Regions from separate parts of the Streptosporangium sp. NPDC020145 genome, predicted to be linked through region 3. Evidence: riboswitches for the same ligand, from Rfam matches in the RefSeq annotation. Region 3 holds a riboswitch; each other region holds the start of a gene.

Region 1 (2,191 bases), on a different contig from region 3:
CCGTAGACTCCGCGGAATCTGCGACCGCATCGGCGTGGCGACGGCCATCGAGGCCGTCGCCTGGGCGGCCCGCAGACGCCTCATCTGAGGCGAGCCCTTACCCGATGCCGTCCCGGACCCCCGCGTACGGCAGGGGCCCCCTGAGGGGCCGCTGCGGCCGTACGCGACCCGGGTGCGTCCTTCCCCGAACCGCCGTCGGCGGTTCGGGGCGGTCCAGCCGGCCCAGCCGGTCCGGGCGGTCCGGCCGGTTCAGGCGGCTCAGTCGGCGATGCGCACCCCGCCCGCGAAGGGACGGTTGTCGATCGGGGCGATGTGAATGACGTCGCCGGTCTGCGGCGCGTGGACCATGAGGCCCGCGCCGATGTAGATCCCGACGTGGTGCAGGTCGCTGTAGAAGAAGACGAGGTCTCCCGGGCGCAGGTCGCTCCTTGAGGAGATGTGGGTGCCCGCGGTCCACTGGTCGCCCGTGTAGTGCGGCAGGCTGATGCCGACCTTCTGGTAGGCCCACATCACCAGGCCGGAGCAGTCGAAGGAGTTGGGGCCCTCGGCCCCCCACACGTACGGCTTGAGCTGCTGGGTGAGGGCCCAGCGGGCGGCCTCGGCGGCCTTGCCCGAGCCGATGATCGGCACGTTGACCTTGACCCGGCTGCCCCGGTTGCGCCCGGCCTGCGAACGCACCTCGCTGAACAGGTCGCTCTCGACCCGCTTCACCAGCCGTTCGATCTTGGTCCGCCGGTCGCCGAGGTCGGACAGGAGGTCCTTGACCTCGTCGGTGCGGGCCTTGGCGCTGGCCTGCGCGCGCTGGGCGGTCTCGATCGCCTTGCTGACCTGCGCGACCTCCTCGCTCTGCTGCTGCTGGAGCGCGTAGTTCGTGGTGGCCTGGTCGAGGAAGGTGTCCGGGTTGGACGACTGGGTGAAGGCCAGCGCCGAGGCGAGCCCACCCGCCATGTAGGTGCTCTGGGCGAGCAGGGTGGCCTTCGTGCGCCGCTCGGCCAGCTGCGACTCGCTGGCGGCGAGGGTCTTCTTCGCGCTCTCCGCGGCGCGCTGCGCCTGCTTGAGCTTGACCCGCCCGCCGTTGTACTGCTCGGTGAGCGTCTCGATCTCGGTGTGCAGCTTCTCGGCCTGCTTGGCGAGCTCCTGCAGACTCGGTTTCGGCTCCGCGGTCGCGGCGAAGGGGGCGCCGAGGAGCAGGGAGGCGAAGGCGAGCCCGGCGATCACCACCTTGTGCCGCGGCCTGCGCACCCGGTGTTCTCGATGGCGGGCGTTCCCGCCCGCGCTCTCTCTCCCACGGTTGCGCGTGCGCTTCACCAACAGGCTCCTCTCTCGGCCGCCTACCGGGTTAGCTGACGGGTTCGGGCCGGAGGCAGCCCTACCGAGGCGCCGGTGGCACATCGGATTCACCCCGGGGGACGGCTGGAGGGTGGGTCCCCGGTTCCCCGAGTCGGGGATTCGGCGGCGCAGCACTTTACGGGTGCTGACATCGAGGACGGACATTAGTGCAATTGGCGGTTCATGCTCAACCAGAACTGTGAAGCCGGTGGAGCTTTCGCAACTGAAATGTCACGGTCGGGTCACGTAATTTCATGATCGACATATGTGCCACGCCGGGCATCCGCCTCCCCCGGCGCGGGGGTGGAGATTCTCGCAGGTCCGGGCCTTCGGACAAGGCCGGTCGAGGCGCGCTCGCCGGGCGGCCTCCCGGGGCGCGAAGAAGACGGCGAGATTCATCCGGCGGACCCCGCGACCGAGATAAGGGCAGGCCGTAAACAAGCGGTGACGAGGACGTACTCTGATCAGTCATGGAGCAGGTTGCGCAACAGTCCCCGGTGCGGGCCGTACCCGGCCGGGACGCGGTTTCCCCGGAGGCCCCGGAAGGGGAGTCGGTGGCGGTCTCCGGCGACGTCCCGGAAGGATCGTCGGCGGAGATCACGGTGCGCAGGGCCAGGACGCCGGACGTCCGCGCCATCCGCCGCCTGGTCGACACCTACGCCGGAGCGGGGCCGCGCCTGCTGGAGAAGGCGACCGTCACCCTTTATGAGGACATCCAGGAGTTCTGGGTGGCCGACGTGGCGGGAAAGGTCGTCGGCTGCGGAGCACTGCACGTCCTGTGGGAGGACCTGGCCGAGATTCGCACGGTCGCCGTCGATCCCGACTGCCGGGGTATGGGAATCGGCCACCGGATCGTCTCCCG
Region 2 (2,191 bases), on a different contig from region 3:
GCGCCTGGCCGGAGGCAAACTGCTCAGCCTGGCCGTCCATCCCGGGCCGACGGCCACCTCGATCATGCGGCCGGGCGTGTTCACCCGGCCGGTCACCTCCTTCATGCGGCTGGCGCTCAAGGCTCCGGAGAAAGGGGCCCTCCCCTCCCTGTACGCCGCGACCCACCCCGGCGTGACCGGCGGCACGTACGTCGGCCCGGGCCCCAGGGCGCTGACGCCTTCGCCCAGGGCTCTCGACGAAGACCTGGCGCGGCGGCTGTGGATCGTCTCCGAGGAGCTCACGGGCGTACGGTTCGCCGCGCTCACGTCACGTCCCTGACCGGCCCCGGGGCCGGGGGCGACCCCGCCGGGACGGGTAAAGAGACCCCCTCTTGACCCGGTGGAGGAGGGGTCGGCCAAAAGATCTACGTTTACCTGGCACGCGAAGTCCTTGCCCTTGCCCTTCACCGTGCCCGTCGTGTCGCGATCCCCTCTCCCACCGGGGATCGCGTCACCGAAAGGGAGATCGTCTCGGGTCGACGAGGCCCCAGTCTTCCCCCTCGAACGGGGCCCATTCCCAAGCCAAGGCAATGTGTCGGACTTGTAATCGTCTGTCCGGTTCACGTACGTTCAACGAATTCGCGGCGAACGCCCAGACCTTCGCAGGTCAGCGCATTGCCACGACATTGCCCGACCGTGCTCCACCAGGTGGACATCCGCCTGATGGACACGGCCGCCGAATCCGCGAGTCTCGCGGAACCGGGGACCCAGGTCCTTTGGGGTGAATCAGCGCATACGCGCTGTAGGACACTTTCCAGTCCGAACCCGTCAGCTAACCCGGTAGGCGGCATGGAAGCGACGCAAGGAGCAGTACCCCATGGCCAAGCACCGCCTTACCTCCACCCCCAAGACGCACTACCTGGCCCGTGTCATCCTCGGCACCGCCATCGCCCTCAGCGGCGGAGTCGTCGCCGGTGGACCCGCCCTGGCGGACACCCCCGAGCAGACGTCCGCCACCGTCCGGAACGCGAGCGCGGACACCGCCAAGACCAGCCTCCAGACCACGGCCGAGCGCCTGCCCAAGGTGACCGCCCAGCAGGTTCTGAACATCGCCTCCCAGCAGATCGGCGTCAGCGAGAACGCCCAGGGCGGCGGCACCAAGTTCCACTCCTGGTACATGTCCAGTGAGCGCGCCAAGGAGACCACCGCCCGCGATGGCGGCCGCATCCAGGACTACGCCAACGCCCCCTGGTGCGCGATGTTCGTCTCCTGGGTCGGCGAGCAGGCCGGCATCCGCCCCACCATGGGCTGGGACGCCTACACCGTCACCCACGCCAAGTGGTTCAGGGAAAACGGCCACTGGGGCACCACTCCCAAGCCCGGCGCCGTCGTCTACTTCGACTGGAAGGGCGGCAAGGACCTCGACGGGATCGACCACGTCGGCTTCGTGAAGCAGGACAACGGCAACGGCACGATCACCACGATCGAGGGCAACACCGGCAACGGCAAGGTCGAGCAGCGCATCCGTCCGACCTCCCAGGTCGTCGGCTACGGCTACCCGGTCTACAGCGGCTGACCCCATCCCCTCCCTCCGTACGGCCCCCGCCGTACGAGACCCCCATCCGCGGCGGACTCCCCGCCCGCCGCGGCGGTGATCCCCCGAATCCGGAAAGGGCCGTGGCTCCCCGAGCCACGGCCCTTTCGGCGTCCCGTCCCTCCGTCGATATGGGAGCGCTCCCAAAAAGAAGCACATCCATTTTGCGGTCGTTTGAGCCCATAAGTCGCAATGGAAACGGAGGAGGGTAACGGTTGCGTCTCGTCGTATTGACGTCGGCCCACCCGTCGGCCACGCTTCGTGGGAGCGCTCCCAACACGTTGAGGAACCGCCTCGTCGCAGAGCCGCGTCTGTCGGGGACCGGCCCGTGACGACACCTCCCACCGATTCGGGCGAACGACCTGAGAGGGGTCCGGAATGTTGAACCACAGGCGGCGCGGCAGGCTCGCCGCGGTCACGACGGTCACGGCCGCGGCGCTGGCCTTGACCTCGTGCGGTTCCGGCGGGACGGACGGGCCCGCGTCCACGGCGGCCGAACCGGTCGTCGTCACCGTGCACACCTTCGGCGGCGGCGAGAACTTCGGCTACGACAAGGCCGCCCAGGCCTGGAACGCCGCCCACCCCGGCATCCAGATCAGATACCAGAACCTGACCGAC
Region 3 (2,191 bases):
CCCCAACAGCACCGGCATGCAGTACAACGGCTCCGCCTCGGGCAACGCCAGGGCCGCGCTGACCTTCGCCTTCGCCCAGCTCGGCAAGCCCTACCGGTACGGCGGCACCGGCCCGGACAGCTGGGACTGCTCGGGGTTCGTGCAGGCCTCCTGGCGCAGCGGAGGCGTGAGCCTGCCCCGCACCACCTGGGAGCAGTGGAGCTGGGGCGCCAAGCGCAAGGTCTCGCTGAGCGACCTCCAGCCGGGGGACATCCTCTTCAGCCAGGGCCTGGGGCACGTCGGGCTCTACGCGGGCAACGGCAAGATCATCCACGCTCCCCAGACCGGGGACGTCGTCAAGGTCGTCCCCCTCTCCTCCTACGGCGGCCGTCTGCTCGGGGCCGTCCGTCCCTGACCCCCCTTGGCCCCGTCCATGTCCACGGGGCCTCTGGGGGCCGTCTGAACGCCTTCGCGACCGCGGGCCGTCCGTTCCACGGGCGGCCCGTTTGGCATGCCCGGGATCGCCGGAGTGGTCCTGTTCGACGCCCTTGTAGGTGAAGGGGCGCTTTGGGAAGTCACTGATAAATGTGATTTATGTGACACTTGTTGTGCTTCTCTGGAAGATCATTTCGAATGTGACGAGGGTCATATTTATAAGATCGTGATGCCGCACTATCAGGCCTTTCGTAAACATGAAAACCTTTTTGTGGATCTTCGTATTTGATGGGGTCTTTGCCGGGGCTTGGTGATCGGGGTACCTTCTGGCGGTCGCAGTGAGCAAGCCATGCCACCGCGTCGAATGCCGGTCCTGCGGGCCGGTGTCCGTATAGATATCCAGTCGGCCGCCGTTCCCCGAAGGGATCGGTTCCCATCACGGCGGCCCGCCGAGTTCGTGCAGCCAGGAGGCACGGAGCCGGGGAACCATCGGCCCTTGACATGTGGCCAGGGGTGAATCGACGCGTTTGCCGTCGTAGGGCGTCTTCCCAGCCCGAACCCGTCAGCTAACCCGGTAGGCATCAGTGGAAGTCCCAAGGAGAAATCCTGTCTACCACCCTGCAAAACCCCCGTTTGTCGCGCTTTTTCCGCCTTTACCTGGGTGGATTCGTCCTCACGCTGACCGCCTCAACCGGAGCGGTGGCACTGGGGCCGGCAACAGCACAGGCGACGACGGATACCGCGGTCGCGGTTCAGGCCAGGAGTACGGCGAAGGACACGTCGAAGAGCGCATCGAAGGGCACGTCGGAGGGCACTGCCGCGAACACGGCGAAGGCCCGTGTCAAGCGCACGGCGAAGGCCGCGATGAACCGGGCCGCACGGCAGCGGTCCAGGGCCAGGACGGCCGTGGCGACGGCCAGGAAACAGATCGGCGATCCGTACCGGTGGGGTGCCTCCGGTCCCGGAGCGTTCGACTGCTCGGGCCTGGTCCAGTACGCGTGGCGCAAGGCGGGCGTCTCCCTCCCCCGGGTGACGGGCAGCCAGTACCGCGCGGTCAGGAAGAAGGTCTCGTGGAGCAAGTTGCACCTCGGTGACCTGCTGTTCTTCTACGGCAAGGGCCACGTCGGCATGTACGTCGGCCACGGCAAGATGATCCACTCGCCGAGCAGCGGCAAGTCGGTCAGGATCGTGACGTTGAAGGGGTACTACAGGTCCGCCTTCGCAGGAGCGGTCCGTCCCGGCACCTGACAGCGGCGGACGGCCCCGCCCATCCTCCCGCGGATGGGCGGGGCCGCCGCCTGCCGGGGAACGTTCCGGCCGGGGCGTCGGCTAGCATCGGCTGCCATGTCCGTCCCGAAGGGGCGCCGCGCCGTGCTCGCCGGGATGCTCGCGCTGGCGGGCGCCGGGCTCGGCGGGGCGAGGCCCACGCCGCAGACGGCCCGCGACCTGTGGCCCGGCGCCGCCGAGGTGGTCCGGGGCGAGCGCTCCCTTGCCGTCGGCCACCGTGTCCCGCCCGCCGAACTGCGTGATCTCGCGGCCAGGGCCGACCGCGCCTGCCGTACGATCGCGCGGGTCTGGGGGCCGGTCAGGGCGGTGGTCGTGGTCCCCGCGACCGACGACGAGGCCGCGGAGCTCGCGGGGACGGCGCAGACCGGCGGGCTGGCCGCGCTGGCGACCGCGGACCGGGTGATCGTGGTGCCGACGGGATACGCCAGGCTCAGCGAGACCGGCAGGGACGTGGTGATCACCCACGAGCTGACCCATCTGGCGACCGGCG
Region 4 (2,191 bases), on a different contig from region 3:
ATGTAGATCTCGAAGGTGCCGGGGTGGTCGGCGGTGTAGGGGTAGCGGAAGGTGTAGGCGCCGCCGCCGGTCGGCATGGCCGTGGAGGGCCAGTCGGTGCGGGCCGCGTCGTAGGCCCGGTACTTGGCGCGTCCGGCGCTGCACAGCTGCCCGTCAGGGATGATCTCCCTGTGCTTTCCGTTGGCGGTGCCGATGTTCAACTCGTCCCAGTCGTAGAGCGGCTGGGTGTCCCATTTGCCGACGGCGGCCTTGCAGGCCGGGGTGTCGGGCGACTCCGGGTTCTCCAGATAGCAGGCGTAGACCCGGCTGACGGGTGTTCCCATCGATCCATGGGCGGACGCCGAACCGGCCATGACCGTCGAGAGCAGGACGGGTACGGCCGCCGCGACGGCGATCGCACCAAGCTTCCGATTGTTCATGAAGGGCTTCTCCTGGGGGGTATAAGGGCGGAGAACGTGCAGGTCAGGCCCATGATTACGGGTTAATTATTAGGTAAGTTTCCTAACAGTTTCACTGAACTTAACGCCATGGGCGGAGTGGGGTCAAGACCTGGCCAATGTCCCTTTCTTGGGGGTTGAAGGTAGATCTTCTGGGGTTTTCATGGCTTTTGCTTTGCTTTGTCCGTTTGTGGTGGGTAGTGTCCTAGTTGTTCTCGACCGGTGACTTGCCCCTCACGAGAAGGAGCGGTCGGTCGACGTCGAATCCCGAAGCCTCCCGAGGGCGACGGGAGCCGGGGACCCACCTTTTGGGGTGAATCCGCCGCGACAACGCGGCGGTAGGGCAACTCCACCGCCCGAACCCGTCAGCTAACCCGGTAGACGAGATGGAGAGGAGATCCCCTCATGGATCACGTCGTCGCCTACCCACCGGCACGCACCGCCTTCGCGCGGATCGACTGAGACTTCCGCCGCGCCTGACCGCGGCACCCCCGCCCCGCACCGCGCTCCGTGTACGCCCGCCTGTTTCCTGGTGCGGCCTCTCTTCCCTGTGAGCGCTCACGCCCCGTGCCCCACTGATCGCCGAACGTCTTCGGCCCGGCACGAGCGGCTGTCCTGTTCCCTCGTGAAAGAGCCCTGTCTTCATGCGTTTCTCCGCTGCCCTGCGCCATCGTCTGCTCGCCGCCACCCTTCTGAGCGCGAGCGTCCTGACCTCCGCGGGTGTCGTCTCCGCGCTGCCCGCCGCAGCCGACACCGGCACCGGAACCACCGCCACCGCCCCGGCCGCCGCTGAGCCCGTCCTGCTCAAGGGCTCGACCAAGGCCTCCTACTTCTGGGACGACTCCTCCGGCCGCGCCGGTGACACCGGTCTGCCCGCGAGCGGCAAGCCCATGCAGAAGGGCATGATCGCCAGCCCGAGCTGGCCGCTGTTCACCGAGGGCTACGTCCTCTACAACGGCAAGAAGGCCAAGTTCTTCGTCGGCGACCGCGGCCCCGGCGTGCCGTCGAGCAGCGGCGTCATGATCGACCTCGACGCCAAGACCTTCGCCGACCTGACCGGTGGCAGCTTCAACTCCGACACGCTGGGCGTGGACGGTGTCGACGGCCAGGGGCACATCAAGGTCGAGTACGTCATCACCAAGTGGGGCGACGGCGTCGGCAAGAAGAACTACCCCGTGGCCTTCTCCAGCGGAGCCTGGAAGCTCATGGACCACAACCCGGCCACGCCGCCGCAGACCGCCCTGGCCGACGCGCCGCGGCCGTAACCCCTCATCGCGAAATATCCCCCAACCCCGAAGACCCCCGACCCCCTTCGGATCCCCGCTTCCTGAGATCCCCGAAGGTCCCGCTCCTCTCCCGGGACCCCTCCTCCGATCCCCCTCGGAGTCCGAGACCCCCTCAGGAAGGACGAGGGCGGGCACCCCGCACAGGTGCCCGCCCTCGTTCCGCGTTCACCGGCCGTGCCGTACGGCCCGCGGGCCGGACCCTCGGTCTCTCCTCGGCGTCGCGTGGTCCCTCGCGGTCGTCCTCGCCGCTCCGGTCACCGGGGCGTCCGAGTGCGGGAGGTGATGGCGGCCAGGTTCTCCGCCGTCCTGCGTCCCTCAAGCCGCAGCAATCCGAGGTTGGACCCCGGGCGGGCGAGGATCGTGAGGACGATCTTCGGGCCCGCGGTGTAGAGGAGCGCGTAGCCGCCGGCCGCGGAGACCAGCGTCTCCTCGAAGGTTCCCCTGCCCGTCATGTCCGCCATCCGGCGG

What was found. A riboswitch is a leader RNA that binds a small molecule or an ion and turns the genes downstream of it on or off. The one in region 3 is predicted to bind cyclic di-AMP.
Region 1: another riboswitch for cyclic di-AMP. It lies ahead of ABZ463_RS29415 (NlpC/P60 family protein); the one in region 3 lies ahead of ABZ463_RS10825 (C40 family peptidase).
Region 2: another riboswitch for cyclic di-AMP. It lies ahead of ABZ463_RS01115 (CHAP domain-containing protein); the one in region 3 lies ahead of ABZ463_RS10825 (C40 family peptidase).
Region 4: another riboswitch for cyclic di-AMP. It lies ahead of ABZ463_RS06775 (hypothetical protein); the one in region 3 lies ahead of ABZ463_RS10825 (C40 family peptidase).

What each region holds. Positions count from the first base shown of each region.
Region 1 is NZ_JBEXZT010000020.1:107,237-109,427, forward strand. Features, by position in the region: gene ABZ463_RS29410 (LuxR C-terminal-related transcriptional regulator) at 1-88, shown strand, start outside; gene ABZ463_RS29415 (NlpC/P60 family protein) at 259-1,308, opposite strand; cyclic di-AMP (ydaO/yuaA leader) riboswitch at 1,314-1,465, opposite strand; gene ABZ463_RS29420 (amino-acid N-acetyltransferase) at 1,800-2,191, shown strand, end outside.
Region 2 is NZ_JBEXZT010000001.1:261,660-263,850, reverse strand. Features, by position in the region: gene ABZ463_RS01120 (oxidoreductase) at 1-319, shown strand, start outside; cyclic di-AMP (ydaO/yuaA leader) riboswitch at 704-841, shown strand; gene ABZ463_RS01115 (CHAP domain-containing protein) at 857-1,555, shown strand; gene ABZ463_RS01110 (ABC transporter substrate-binding protein) at 1,952-2,191, shown strand, end outside.
Region 3 is NZ_JBEXZT010000004.1:534,986-537,176, forward strand. Features, by position in the region: gene ABZ463_RS10820 (NlpC/P60 family protein) at 1-394, shown strand, start outside; cyclic di-AMP (ydaO/yuaA leader) riboswitch at 852-1,010, shown strand; gene ABZ463_RS10825 (C40 family peptidase) at 1,279-1,662, shown strand; gene ABZ463_RS10830 (hypothetical protein) at 1,759-2,191, shown strand, end outside.
Region 4 is NZ_JBEXZT010000003.1:280,113-282,303, reverse strand. Features, by position in the region: gene ABZ463_RS06780 (lytic polysaccharide monooxygenase) at 1-419, opposite strand, end outside; cyclic di-AMP (ydaO/yuaA leader) riboswitch at 686-836, shown strand; gene ABZ463_RS06775 (hypothetical protein) at 1,082-1,702, shown strand; gene ABZ463_RS06770 (roadblock/LC7 domain-containing protein) at 1,978-2,191, opposite strand, start outside.